3 regions of the Psychrosphaera sp. genome follow, and region 1 is predicted to be linked to each of the others. Evidence: predicted binding sites of a transcription regulator. Region 1 holds the regulator's gene; each other region holds the start of a gene.

The links. The regulator sigma-54, encoded in region 1, starts transcription at its own class of promoters, with help from an activator protein. The targets are predictions, from matches to a motif close to GTTGGCACGNNNNTNGNNT.
Region 2: AC4E96_RS09720 (DUF2726 domain-containing protein) is a predicted target of sigma-54. The motif match lies at 3,287-3,305, and genes of this name have one in related genera.
Region 3: AC4E96_RS08495 (DUF2884 family protein) is a predicted target of sigma-54. The motif match lies at 3,319-3,337, and genes of this name have one in related genera.

What each region holds. Positions count from the first base shown of each region.
Region 1 is NZ_CEYNSH010000008.1:25,797-30,725, forward strand. Features, by position in the region: gene lptC (LPS export ABC transporter periplasmic protein LptC) at 1-271, shown strand, start outside; gene lptA (lipopolysaccharide transport periplasmic protein LptA) at 276-785, shown strand; gene lptB (LPS export ABC transporter ATP-binding protein) at 785-1,510, shown strand; gene AC4E96_RS03885 (RNA polymerase factor sigma-54) at 1,560-3,074, shown strand; gene hpf (ribosome hibernation promoting factor) at 3,107-3,394, shown strand; gene ptsN (PTS IIA-like nitrogen regulatory protein PtsN) at 3,524-3,973, shown strand; gene rapZ (RNase adapter RapZ) at 3,975-4,835, shown strand; gene AC4E96_RS03905 (HPr family phosphocarrier protein) at 4,879-4,929, shown strand, end outside.
Region 2 is NZ_CEYNSH010000029.1:13,556-18,484, forward strand. Features, by position in the region: gene glnE (bifunctional [glutamate--ammonia ligase]-adenylyl-L-tyrosine phosphorylase/[glutamate--ammonia-ligase] adenylyltransferase) at 1-974, opposite strand, end outside; gene AC4E96_RS09715 (CYTH domain-containing protein) at 981-2,537, opposite strand; gene AC4E96_RS09720 (DUF2726 domain-containing protein) at 2,607-3,215, opposite strand; gene mtnN (5'-methylthioadenosine/S-adenosylhomocysteine nucleosidase) at 3,454-4,155, shown strand; gene AC4E96_RS09730 (cobalamin biosynthesis protein) at 4,193-4,929, shown strand, end outside.
Region 3 is NZ_CEYNSH010000023.1:29,154-34,082, reverse strand. Features, by position in the region: gene uspE (universal stress protein UspE) at 1-283, shown strand, start outside; gene ttcA (tRNA 2-thiocytidine(32) synthetase TtcA) at 357-1,265, shown strand; gene glnS (glutamine--tRNA ligase) at 1,408-3,078, opposite strand; gene AC4E96_RS08495 (DUF2884 family protein) at 3,427-4,200, shown strand; gene AC4E96_RS08490 (LysE family translocator) at 4,295-4,929, opposite strand, start outside.

The DNA.
Region 1 (4,929 bases):
GTTGTCAGCGCAAGTCGGCAACATGCAAGATGGTCGGCTAGTATTAAATGAAGATGTCCAAATGGTGCAATTAAATGACAATGAACTGGTAAATTCGATAAACACCTCTTACATCGAAATAGATCTAAATTCACAATTAGTCACCACAGACAAAAGGTTTGTGATAAAAGGCGTAAATACAACCATTGTTGGTCATGGATTACGCGCAGACCTCAAAGTGGGTCGCTTGCAAATGACAAAACACGTAGAAACGATTCTCAAAGGAAGTTAACTAAATGAAGTTAAACAACATTCTAATTCTAACGTTGGTGTTATTTTTTACGCCTTTAAGTCAGGCTATAAATGATGACTTGCAAATCAAATCGACAGAGCAAGATTTAAACTTTAAGAAAAACACCATGTTTTTTAAAGGTAATGTCATCATCAATCAAGGTAATATGAAAATTGCCGCGGATGAGCTTTACGTTGTAACAAAAGACGGTGTCGGTGAAAAACTTATCGCCAAAGGTAATCCCGCCACATTTACGCAAATAAACCCAGAAGGAGATGACTTAGAAGCTAATGCTAACGAAGTTGTCTACTTAGTTAACGATCGAATCTTAGAACTTAAGGGGAGCGCCAAATATCGTCAGGGCGGCTCGTTCGTTGACAGTGCAAACGGTAACATTACTTTTGATTTAGTTCGCCAACGTGTAAAAGCAATAGGCGATACTGAAAACGGTGGCCGTGTCACCACAACTATTAAAATCAAGCCAAAATCAAAAGACGACTCAGAGAATAACTAATGACGAAATTGGTAGCACAGCATTTAGCCAAAGCCTACAAAAACAGACAAGTCGTTAAAGACGTAAGTCTATCTGTTGAAGCCGGTCAGGTTGTCGGTTTACTAGGGCCAAACGGCGCAGGTAAAACAACAACGTTTTATATGATTGTTGGCCTTGTGCCGAACGACAAAGGCTTGATACAGCTCGACGACATTGACCTGAGTCACGAACCGATGCACGTTCGAGCTCGCAAAGGAATTGGTTATTTACCACAAGAGTCGTCAATATTTAGAAAATTAACGGTTTCTGAAAACATCATGTCTGTGCTGCAAATGCGCAAGGACATAGACGCAAACCAGCAAGCAGACTTACTTGATGATTTAATTGCCGAATTTCACATCGACCACATCCGTGACAGTCAAGGAATGGCGCTGTCTGGTGGTGAACGTCGCCGAGTTGAAATCGCGCGTGCACTTGCCGCCGATCCGAAGATTATTTTACTCGACGAACCGTTTGCAGGCGTTGATCCAATTTCAGTCATCGACATCAAAAAGATCATCCAACAACTGACAGCAAAAGGCATCGGTGTATTAATCACTGACCACAATGTTCGAGAAACACTTGATGTCTGCGAAAAAGCCTATATCGTTAGTCATGGAGAGCTGATTGCTGAAGGTACGCCTGCTGAAGTACTAGAAAGTGAGATTGTTAAGCAAGTTTATCTTGGTGACCAGTTTAAACTTTGATAATTTATACAACAAGAAAGTTAATTAAGTCAGTAAGTTCCGGGAATAAATGAGACCAACACTACAACTCAAAATGGGTCAGCAGTTAACAATGACCCCACAGCTGCAACAAGCGATTCGTTTGCTGCAATTGTCGTCTTTGGAACTGCAACAAGAAATTCAAGAAGCGCTAGATAGCAACCCATTGCTCGAATCAGAAGATGACTCTAATTACGACAGCGCTCCGGAGTCATCAGACAATACAGACGACAACTTTCAAGCTGAATCGGCACAGGAGTCACTCAACGGGAGCAATGACGACGCAGGCGATGATATCGAGTGGACCAAAGACGAGATAAGTACCAACGAAGCACTCCAGGATCAGACGATAAGCGACGACCTGCCAACAGACTCTTCTTGGGACGATTACATGAGTGCTGCACCTGCTAGTTCTGGTCCAGCTTATGAAGGTGAAGATACGGTTTATCAAGGTGAGACCACCACTAATATCCAAGATCACCTGCGCTGGCAGTTAAACCTCTCACCATTTTCCGATGATGACCTTGCTATTGCGACAGCAATCATCGACGCCATTGATGAAAAAGGATTTTTAACCGTATCTGCAGAAGATATTGTCGAAGCAGTTGATATTGAAGACGTCGAAATCGAAGAAGTCGAAGCCGTTTTAAAACGTGTACAGAATTTTGACCCTATCGGTGTTGCCTGTCGTGGGCTGCAAGAGTGTATGGTTGTTCAATTAAAACAATACAGCGATGATACACCGTGGAAACAAGAAGCCATTGACCTTATTCAAGAACACATCGACTTATTGGCCAACCGCGACTATCGCACCATCATTCGCAAGACAAAACTAAAAGAAAACGACTTAAAAGAAACCTTAGAACTTATCCAACAACTCAATCCAAATCCGGCTAGCATTGTCATCAAAGATGAAATTGATTATGTAATTCCGGACGTTAGCGTCGTTAAGAAAAAAGGTCGTTGGATTGTTGAGCTAAATTCCAATTCTATGCCTAAAATTAAAGTGAACGAACAATATGCTTCGTTGTCTAAAACGGCAAAGAACAATTCCGATGCACAATTTGTTCGTTCTCATTTACAAGAAGCTAAGTGGTTTATCAAAAGTTTGGAAAGTAGAAACGACACCTTGTTAAAAGTATCTAATTGCATTGTGCAACAACAACAAGCATTTTTCGAGTATGGGCCAGAAGCAATGAAGCCTATGGTACTCAACGACGTGGCAGAAATGGTTGATATGCATGAGTCCACGATCTCTCGTGTGACCACGCAAAAGTACATGCACACTCCTAGAGGAATATTTGAACTCAAATACTTCTTCTCAAGTCACGTAAGTACCGAAAACGGTGGTGAGTGTTCCTCAACCGCTATCCGTGCATTAATTAAAAAATTAGTCGCCGCTGAAAACCAAGCAAAACCGCTCAGTGACAGTAAAATTGCTGATATTCTGGCCGAACAGGGCATCCAAGTAGCCAGAAGAACTATCGCAAAATACCGGGAATCGTTAAACATTCCCCCTTCAAACCAAAGAAAACGATTAGTGTAGTTTCACTATTCAATCAAAAGAAGGAAGAGCATATGCAAATTAACCTAACTTGTCGTCATGTCGATGCAACAGAGTCCCTAAAAGATTATGTTGATACGAAATTTGCAAAACTAGAACGTCATTTTGATCATATTAATAACGTCCATGTGATTTTAGACGTAGAAAAGCTAATTCAACGCGCAGAAGCGACCATGCATGTTAATGGAGGTGAGCTTTTTGCAACCTCAGAGCACAGTGACATGTATGCAGCGATTGATTCTTTAATTGATAAACTAGACCGACAGGTCAAAAAACATAAAGAGAAGTTAACTCGTCATTAGAGGACCATTGAGCTGGCGCACATCGCCAGCTCTCGGCAATCGACCCGAGTATATTTAGGAGCGCTATGGACTGCACTCCTTAACCCATCTTTTGAAGTAAAATCAAAAGAACGAAGCAGTATTAAAGCCATGAAATTAAAAGTACTCTTGCAACCAGAATGCACCAAAGTGCTTTCCGATTGCCAAAGCAAAAAGAAAATTCTCGAGCACATTGCTGAGATAGCAAGTAGTCAATCTCCAGAACTGAATTGTACCGAAGTACTGTCCAGCCTTCTGAATCGTGAAAAGCTTGGAAGTACAGGAATAGGGAATGGAGTGGCGATTCCTCACGGTAAAATCAAAGCCGACGGCTCTCCAGTGGCAGTTTTGTTAGTTAGTCACCCAGCTGTTAAGTATGATGCCATAGACAATCGCCCCGTCGATGTGTTTTGTGCATTGCTTGTCCCAGAAGATCAATGTGACGTACACCTACAAACGTTAGCAAGCATCGCTGAAATCTTTGACAATAAAGAGATTTTACGTAAGATTCGTAGTGCGAAGACGGATAATGACCTATATCAAATAATTGAAGCCGCGTAATATGCATATTTTTATTGTGAGTGGCCGTTCAGGCTCAGGGAAGACAGTTGTACTTAGGGTTTTAGAAGACTTAGGGTATTACTGCGTAGACAATTTACCAGTAAACCTGCTACCTGCACTTTCGCACTCACTGGCAACTAACTATCCACAAGTTGCTGTCAGCATTGATGTTCGTAACATCCCGAGCTCAGAACAAGAGCTACTCGATAATCTTGATTTTCTACCTAAAGGCGTAAAAACCACGGTAATGTACATCGACGCTAAAGATGACGTTCTTATTCGTCGCTATAGTGAAACCCGTCGACTTCACCCTCTGTCAAAAGGTGAAAACTCATTACCTGACGCCATTGAAGAAGAGAGAAAACTACTCGATGCGTTAGCCACAAGAGCAGACTTATACATAGATACATCTGAATTGAACGTGCATCAATTAACCGAAATGATCCGCGAAAAGATCCTCGGTAAATCAGATAAAGAATTGGTCATTACTTTTGAGTCTTTTGGATTTAAGTACGGTGTCCCTAACGATATTGATTTTGTCTTTGACGCACGTTTTTTACCAAACCCTCATTGGGAGCCAGACTTACGAGCATTGACGGGTTTAGACCTACCAGTAAAAGACTTCTTTTCCGCACAACCCATTGTTAATAAGTTTGTTTTTCAAGTTAATAACTTTATGTCTACGTGGTTACCACACTTGGAACGTAACAACAGAAGCTATTTAACCATCGCCATTGGTTGTACAGGTGGAAAACATCGTTCTGTTTATATTGCTGAAACCCTTGCTGAACAATTCCGTTCTCGTGGAAAAAATGTTAAAACTCGTCACAGAGAAATGAGTCGCTATCAACAAGATCTTTAAGTGTATAAAAGCGACACCCACAGTTAAAAAGAATAAGAAAACTATGACTGTTTCAAAAAAGGTTACCATCCAAAATAAGCTCGGACTCCACGCC
Region 2 (4,929 bases), on a different contig from region 1:
TGTTGTTTCATTTTTCGTAGTGACTCAATGACACTAAAGTCGATATAGCGGCGGTACACAAAGGGCTGTAACATCTCTTTAAGCGTCTGATGATGGTTCCGCTCAGTGTCCAAGGTAAATGTCTCGGCCGCGAGAGGTCTTGCCTTTAAGAGGGCGTAACGTTCCCAGTCACGACCTTGTTCTTGATAATAATCTTCTAGTGCGTCAAAGCTACTGACTAATGGACCACTATCACCAAAAGGTCGTAAACGCATATCAACACGGTATACCTGCCCTTCTGCGGTCATGTTGTCGAGTAAAAAAATGATCTTTTGTGCTAACCGAGTGAAATAGGCTTGGAAGTCTTCTTCTTTTCGTCCACCAGATGTACAACCTTTGGTGGGGTAACAAAAAATTAAGTCGATATCGGATGAAAAGTTGAGTTCGTGTCCACCTAGCTTGCCCATTCCTAGCGCGATAAGTGGCACTTCCTGTCCACTGTTATCCAGCGCTTGTCCATACCTTGGTTGTAATTGTGCAACTGACCAAGCGCGCGCAAGACTATAAAACCGATCTGCTAATTCGGACAAACAAGACATCACTTGTTTAATTTCCCACACTTTTAAGAAGTGTAACGCAGCAATGCAGCTCATGACTTGATGTCTAAAAACACGGAGCTGTTTAAGCGCTTCTTTTTCTGGCGTTTTAAGCCATTCGTCCTGAGACGAAGGCCATATCCACACATCATCCAAAATTATTACCTTTGACTTCTCGGCCATTTGCTCCACTAATTCAAAAAGTGCGTTAAACACTTCTTTATGTCGCTTGGCACTTCGATATACGAAGTCACTCATCGAGAAAACCTCGACTAGGTGAGATGCTGCAATAGACTCTGGTTGGTTTACCTCATACTTTTGGATGAGTTCAGCAAGCCGCTCCTGCCCAAGTGTTGTTAACAATTGTGAGTGTTCAGGTTCGGCTTGGTGTGGCTGCATGGAGGGTTACCAGTATGGTTTGAGTTGCGATACGTTTCCGGCGGTGGCGGCAATGGCCATATTAAGACTCGATTGTTTGCCTTGTAACCAAGGCAGGTAGTCATTTTCTTCAGTGACTTGGTGTTCTTCTTGGTGTTGTAACAACAAGGTCTCTAAGCGATGCAACAGAATGTATTCTTCACAGCCAGTTAACAAGTCTAACTGATTATTCGTCATTTGGTTTGAGTCCTCGCCAAAGACGTTACCTGCAACGATAGCGGTCAATAAAGACTCGACCAGTGGCCAATATATCGCTTGGAGGTTGGCTTGGTCAGCTTCCTGTTTATACGCTGCTAATACCGCTTTAAGGTTATGCCAAGATGCATCTAACCAGCTTTGACAATGAGAATAAATTGGTTGAGTCAGAACTTGTAATTCACTGAGTGATAATTCGTTTCGCCATTGTTTTCCGGCCAACCACTGAATGAAATTAAGAATAAGCTGGTTGTATTCGGCACTACTGAAAAAACCGACTGCTTTCATTAACTTGTGTTCTGGCCATTGCTCTTGCGCCACAAGAGACGTCAAAAACTCACTGTTGTCTATGTCTTTTTTGTAAGGGCTTTTACGACTAGCTAGCTGACTGATTTGATAAAATGAATCAGCCCACTTGTGCTGTTTTCGAACCGCTTTAAAGCCTTTAGCAAGCTGACTGGCTTGTTCTGTTGGGATCAAGTCGGCAAACAATTGCATGATATGAATGATCAAAGACCAACCATCAAGTACTTTTCGCAATGACTTAGGACTCATCGATGAGCAAAAAACCTGTTCGTTGTGTTGAACGAACTTAAGCGCTGCCGTTAAAGACTTTACAAACGCTTCTTCAACCGCATCGCTAGAGCCAAGCTCAACATTGTTTAAGTCCATGCACTTTAGTGAACGACCAGCTAATAAGTGATAACCACGTGCGGCCTTAGACAAAAATCCTAAGCGAACATTAACATTAGAAGAGACGTATTGAGCAAACGCAAAGATATCATTAACTTGACCAGACACTAGCTCCAGTTCAATTTCACTAATAATGGATGACTCACCATTTGCATTAACGGTACCTTGATCAAGTACACATTCTATGACCGTCCCGCTTGGCATCGTAATTTGCCATGTCGTGCGCTGGAAGTCAGTTTCAAACAACAATCGAAGTTGTGATTGAATAACCTCAGCATCAAAACCTTCAGGCCAAATCTCTTTATCAAAGAGACTTAAATTCGCCATTTTGGTACTTGTTTGATCTGAAGCCAAATCTAACTCAACATTAAACTCAGGACGTTGATGCAATCCGCCAATGTCTTTACCTGCAAGTTTTACGGTTTGTTCGGCAAATTTGTCGCCGTTGGCAAACTCGCACTGACGTATTCTAAGACCCATATCAAAATCACGAAGCGCTTTTTCGTCGGTATCAAAGTAGCCATTACATAGATGGCGAGAGTTGGGTTCTGAAATGTGGTAACTGGATTGACTCAGTAACGTGGTAAATTTGTTGACCAAGTCAGGCTGGATCAGGAATTTAAGCTCAATTTCCATGTATTAATGTGTGGTTAGGGCTATGAGGTTTTAGGTTACCTAAGTCATAGCCCAGTTTCAACTTAATGATTAGCTCGCTTTGGCAATACCGAGACCACCAAGTTGAGCTTTTACTTGGCCTGCAGACAAGGCACCGACAGGACGTCTTGGAATATTACCCTTAATAATTGGCTCAGGCGGATAAGCGCGCTCTTTTTTACCAATTTTATATAGAATACCGTTTCTAATTTCTTCAACTTTGTAGCCAGCTTTTACTTTGATTCGAATATGTGGGATGCCCGCCGCTTCGAGTGCGCCCGTCACAAACCAGTCTTGCTTTGACTTATGGCCACCTTCGGCTTGGTTTACCAAGTCTACTGCCGCAATGATTCGATAAGTTGTCGGGTCGCAAAGTACATAATCAATGACTTTGCTCGACGCTTTGATCATTGCAGAACGTTTGGCGCGCCCTTTAATTGTATCTTTGGTTTCAATAATATCTTGTAGTCTAACGCGGTTCACAATTCGATAATCATTACCAACAGCTCGGTCTAAAAGTGCTAAAAAGCCTCGTTCTACGTTAGTAAAAAGCTGAGTTTTCTTTTTAAAAGGATAAGGGTTGCTGGTGTCAATAAAGTGACTTGCAACCAATGCAATGGTAACGACTAGGCCAACTAATAAAACTAATACCCATTCCATAAATGTCTCCAGGACTACAAATTGTGCGATGATTGATCAAAAAGTGTTTGTACACTTTGCCCAAGCTAACTAAGCAGGGAGCGTGCCAAGATCAAAGTCAAAATTCCAACATCTAACCCTAAGATAAGATTAGCCAAGTCACTGGTGCTCAATTATAATTTGGCCATTCCTTTTTATTTCAATTTGGTAGCGCCGTCAGTTACCGTCAAAAATTGAATACCAGTAACAGAGAGTTCAAATGACAATTGCAATCATTGGCGCGATGGAACAAGAAGTCGCAATCTTAAAAGACAACATCGAAAACCTTGAAACCACAACTATCGCCAACTACGAATACTATTCTGGCGAGCTTAATTCTCAAAAGGTAGTATTGGTACAGTCTGGTATCGGTAAGGTTGCTGCGACCGTTGCAACCGCGCTTTTGATCAATAACTTCAAACCAGATTACGTTATTAATACTGGTTCTGCAGGCGGCTTTGATCCTGAGTTAAAAGTGGGTGACATTGCCATTGGTAACGAGTTGGTTCATCATGACGTTGATGTTACTGCGTTTAATTACGAGTTTGGCCAAGTCCCTAATATGCCACCTCGTTTTATTGCCGATGAAACACTAGTTGAAGACGTCACTCAGCTTATTGGTGAAATGACGGACATCACATGTAAAGTAGGCCTTATCGCAACAGGTGACAGCTTTATGTGTGACCCACAACGCATCGAAGCAACACGTCAACAATTTCCAGACATGTTAGCGGTTGAAATGGAAGGTGCGGCTATCGCACAAACGTGTCATCAAATGAACACACCATTTTTAGTTATCCGTTCTTTGTCGGACATTGCAGGTCAAGAATCACCAATGAGTTTTGATCAATACTTAGAAGTCGCTTCTAAAAATTCATCCGCATTATTGATGAAATTACTGACGCGTTTAGCTGACAAGTAAACCTCAATTTATAAGAATATTGATTTAGGGCAGTTGTATGTTGAATTCTGAAGCCGCTTTTTTAGCTGTGACTGCCCTTGTTATTCTTATTGAGTGGGTAATGCCCTTATCGACTCGCTATTCCCCTTTACAGCTCTGTCGAGTTATTGCTGAAGCTTTAGCTGCCAAAGTCAATAATGACACTTCCACCGAGCAACAGCGAACCATTGCCGGTGCACTCGCACTTTTCACCTATTTTGCCATTGTTGGTACGCTAGTCTGGGCCTTACTGTTTATCATGCCTTATGACCTTGTGACAGAAGCTGTACTTTTGTACTTAAGTATGGGATTTCATGCGGTTAGCAAGACCAGCAAGCAAATTGAAGATGCCTTAGCGAACGAACAAAAAAGCGTTGCTAAGAGCTACTTAGCGGAAATGACCGCGGTATCGACCAAGCCTCTGTCACCGCTCGGTATTATCAAAACCACGCTAGAAGAAAATATTCTGGCTTGGGTAAATAAGTGGTTGATGCCAGTGACGTTGTTTTTGTTGTTTGGTGGCGTTGCAGCGATTAGCTATGCCATTATCACGACAGCGGTGCTCAGCTGGCCAATACTCAATCCAAAGTTCAACGCATTTTCGACTATTCCACACAAAATTAAAACCTGGTTTGAGCTGCCTTTTACCTTGGTATTGTTACCAATTTTCTCTATATTTAAATCAAGCCCTGGTTGGTTAAAGCTCGCGCTTAGCAACCGTGCCCAATGGCCATCTCAACAATCGTTCACAGAATT
Region 3 (4,929 bases), on a different contig from region 1:
CAACGCATCAATGTGTGCACACCATGAAAAAAGTATGGCTCAGTTGGCAGATGGTTCTGGTGTAAGACAACACAACTGCCATGTTTTAGAGGGTTTACCAGAAGATGTTATCCCGCGTTTAGCAAAAGAGCTGGACGCAGAATTAATCGTTATTGGAACAGTTGGGCGACAGGGTTTAAGTGCTGCGTTGATTGGTAATACTGCCGAGCATGTTATCGACAATGTAGAGTGTGATTTACTCGCCGTTAAACCAAATAATTTTGAATGCCCGATCAAAATTTAGTCACATTAACGGATTTTAGTTTTAAACTGTTGCTGACAAGATTATAATGCGCCCCTGATTTTTGAGGGTATTTATGACAAGTTCAGCAGCAAAAGAACAGTACAACTTTAACAAGTTACAAAAGCGAATTCGTAGACAAGTAGGACAAGCTATTGCCGACTTTAATATGATTGAAGATGGTGATCGCATCATGGTCTGCTTATCCGGCGGAAAAGACAGCTATACGATGTTAGACATTTTAATGAGCCTACAAAAATCGGCGCCGGTTAAATTTGAGCTAATTGCTGTTAATCTCGACCAAAAGCAACCTGGTTTTCCTGATCATATTCTTCCTGCTTATCTAAAAGAGCTCGGTGTCGAATACAAGATCGTTACTGAAGACACCTATTCCATCGTTAAAGACAAAATTCCGGAAGGCAAAACGACATGCTCTCTATGCTCACGTCTACGCCGTGGGATTTTATATAGGACTGCAAAAGAACTAGGCGCAACGAAAATTGCACTTGGTCATCATCGTGATGACATCCTAGAAACGTTATTTTTAAATATGTTCCACGGTGGTAAATTAAAATCAATGCCACCTAAACTAAAAAGTGATAACAACGAACACGTTATTATCCGACCGCTTGCATACGCCAAAGAAAAAGACATTGTGAAGTTTAGTGAAGCAAAGGCGTTTCCTATTATTCCTTGTAACCTATGTGGCTCTCAAGAAAACTTGCAGAGAAAGCAAATTAAACAGATGCTTAATGACTGGGATAAGTCTTATCCAGGCCGAATCGAAAGTATGTTTAATGCTGTTAAAAACGTTGTACCGAGTCATTTAGCCGACAATGAATTATTCGACTTTAAGAGCCTTTCACAAGAAACCGAGGAAGGTGATGTAGCGTTTGATGCACCGGAAATCACTCCGTTCGTTAGTGAGGAAGATTCGAGTGCAGTTCAACAAGATAACTCAGTGCAAGTTATTCAATTAAATTGATGATAACTAACACTCTAAATAGCACTATTTAATAACGAGAAACATTGAATCTCTTAATAAAAAAAGACCGAACTGAATAAACAGTCGGTCTTTTTGTTTATAGGTTTGAGGCGGGCTACTAAGTCCACCAAAAAACTCGTTTTTATTTCTTTTCTTCTTTAGCCCAAGAGTCTCTTAAACCCACTGTTTTATTGAAGATTAGCTGCCCTTCTTCGTTCTTTGAACCGTCAAAACAGTAATAACCAAGACGTTCAAATTGATAACCTTGTTGTGGTGCTGCGTCAACCAAACTTGGCTCAATCACACCTTGGCGAATGACCAAAGATTCAGGGTTTAAAACTTCAGTGAAGTCTTCTGCTGCCGCTGGATTTGGTACTGTAAATAAGCGGTCATAATCGCGTATTTCTGCTGGTACGCCGTGTGAAGCAGAAACCCAATGTATGACGCCTTTTGCCTTTCTACCATCAGCTGGTAACTTACCAAGCGTCGTTGGATCATACTCACAATAAACCGTCGTGACATTGCCGGCTTCATCTGCGTCAAAGCGAACCGCCTTAACAAAATAAGCATTGCGTAAACGTACTTCTTTTTCTAATACCAAACGCTTATATTTCTTATTAGCACTTTCACGGAAGTCTTCTCTTTCAATGAAGATTTCTTTAGTGAAAGGTACCTTTCGAGTGCCCATTTCTTCTTTGTTTGGGTGATTAGGAGCATCTAACCATTCTACGTGATCGTCTGGCAGGTTTTCGATTACCAATTTAATTGGATCCATTACCGCCATTGCTCGAGGTGCATTCTCATTCAAGTCTTCACGAACACAAGCTTCTAGCATGCCCATTTCAACAGTATTATCTACTTTTGTTACACCAATACGCTTACAGAATTCGCGAATTGACGCTGGTGTATAACCTCGACGACGTAAACCAGCAATAGTAGGCATACGTGGGTCATCCCAACCGCTGACATGATTTTGTACGACCAAGTCATTTAATTTACGCTTAGACATCATTGTGTATTCGAGGTTTAAACGAGAAAACTCATATTGATGCGGGCGTGATTCAATAGAAATATTGTCCAAAACCCAATCGTATAAACGTCTGTTGTCTTGGAATTCTAAAGTACAAAGTGAATGGGTAATATTTTCAATGGCATCCGAAATACAGTGAGTAAAGTCGTACATTGGATAAATACACCATTTATCACCTGTCTGATGATGGTGTGCAAAGCGAACTCGATAGATAACAGGGTCACGCATACACATAAAGCTTGACGTCATGTCAATCTTGGCGCGTAAACAACACTCACCTTCTTTATATTTACCAGCGCGCATATCTTCAAAATGCTTTAGGTTTTCTTCAGGTGTTGTGTCACGGTAAGGACTGTTTTGGCCAGGTGCTTTCAGCGTACCGCGCATCTCGCGAATTTGCTCTTGGCTAGAAAAGTCTACGTAGGCCAAACCTTTGTTAATAAGCTCTACCGCATATTCAAAAAGTTGGTCAAAGTAGTTGGACGAATAACAAATGTCGCCGTCCCAGTTAAAGCCCAACCAGTTTACGTCTTCTTTGATAGCGTGTACGTAATCAATATTCTCTTTTTCTGGGTTGGTATCATCGAAACGTAGATTACACAGGCCATTATAATCTTGAGCGATACCGAAGTTTAAAACGATAGACTTGGCATGACCTATATGTAAAAAACCATTCGGTTCTGGTGGAAAACGCGTATGAGTTGTCGCGTATTTGCCTGAAGCTAAATCTGCATCAATGATATTTCTGATGAAATTGGATGGGCGATTTTCTGTTTCCGCCATTTATTTATCCTTTTTGAAAATGTAAACCCGAACAAGATTTACTTAACTGTTTCTGTCATTTAATGGTCCGAAGTATATCACTAGCTATATGATTTGCGCTAAGAAAATTAGATTGTTTGTACAGTAATCCGCCACTGTATAAAGCCCACTAAATAGTGGTCAAATAAACGACTTTTTGACGATCTTTCTAAATAACAAATTCGCCCTGAAATAAAAGCTCAATAAAAACAGTAACATATAGTTGGTATATTACTTGATTACATATAAACCAAAAGTCAGATTAATTAACTGCAATGTCTCTATTAAAAACATGTGAGTTAATTCAAGTTGAATATAAAGGAAACTAAAATGAATAATAAAATATTAATTGGTTTAAGTGCGTTAACTTTGATGCTTTCTTCACCTTTGGCTTTGTCACACGACAGTGGATTTGAAAATAACAGCTGTAATATCGAGTTAAATAATGATGTTACGATTACCCCAGACCACATTCTAATTCGTTCTGGAAACGAAACCATTTACGATATTTATAAAGACAATATGGTCTTTTATAAAGGTGAGCGCGTGTCACTCTCAGCGGAACAAGAAGCGTTGATTTCTGATTATGCATATAGCACTCGTAGTTTAGTGCCTAAAATCAACGATATTGTTGTCGGTTCGATTCAGGTTGCCAGCGATGCCCTATCAAAAACATTTACAGAATTGGGAGTCGATAACGATATTGAAGCTAAGTTTTCTGAATTGCAGTATACATTACAACAAGAATACAGCCGTGCAGACGGAACCTACCATTTTTCTTCAAATGATCTTGATGTAGATTTTGCCAACAAGCAAATTGACCAAGCCGTTGAAGATATAATGGAAGAGTTAGTACCTAGCTTGGTTGGAAACGTCTTACAACTCGTTGGAAAGGCAATGACTGAAGGAGAAGGCAGCCTCGAGCATTTAGATGGACTTGATGAGCGAATTGAAGCCCAAATCGAAGAACAAGCAGAGTTACTGGAAGAAAAGGTTGAATATCTCTGTGATGAAGTTGAAAGGCTAAACGATATTGAAGATCAAATTGCTGACACGTCATCAAAATTTAATCAGTTTGATACAGTGATTTACAATACTAAATAAAAACTAAGAGTATATTTTTATATGTTAATAGGAAGAGCAATTCGCTCTTCCTTTTTTATGAGAAAAACCTGTTACTCACAGCCTAAACCATTGTTTAACTTAAAAAGAATTGACTTACTATGATATGGAGAGCCAGAGCGATCAACACCCATCCCATCACCCTATCAAATAGGTATCCTTTTTTTAAAAAAACATTCCTGACTTTTTGTTGAGTTAACATCAACGATAAAAAGCTAAACCAAACCGCAGTAGCCATAGCTAAATAAACGCCATATACGCCCTTAACGACCATTGGTGTCTCTGCAGATATGACGACGGTAAAAAGTGATAGAAAGAATAATGTCGCCTTTGGGTTTAGGCCATTAGTCATAAATCCAATGATAAACGCTTTTCTCATTGATAACTGATCTGAATTAGAGTGTTTAACACCAGTGTGTGGTTTTTCTTTTATTTCAGGCGATTCTAACGCATCGGATGCTGGTGAACGGACTGCGCCCCACCCGAGGTAAATCAGAAACGTAGCTGCGATGATAATCAACACATCATAAAGCCACGGCGTACTATTAATTATTAGCCCTATCCCCGCCAATGCGTACGCCACGTGAATCAAAATTGCACTGCCCACACCCACACTTGTAATTAAAGCTGTTTGTCTGCCGTATTTGATAGAGTGCTTTAATACAACGGCAAAGTCTGGTCCCGGACTTGCCACAGCAATTAAATGCGCTA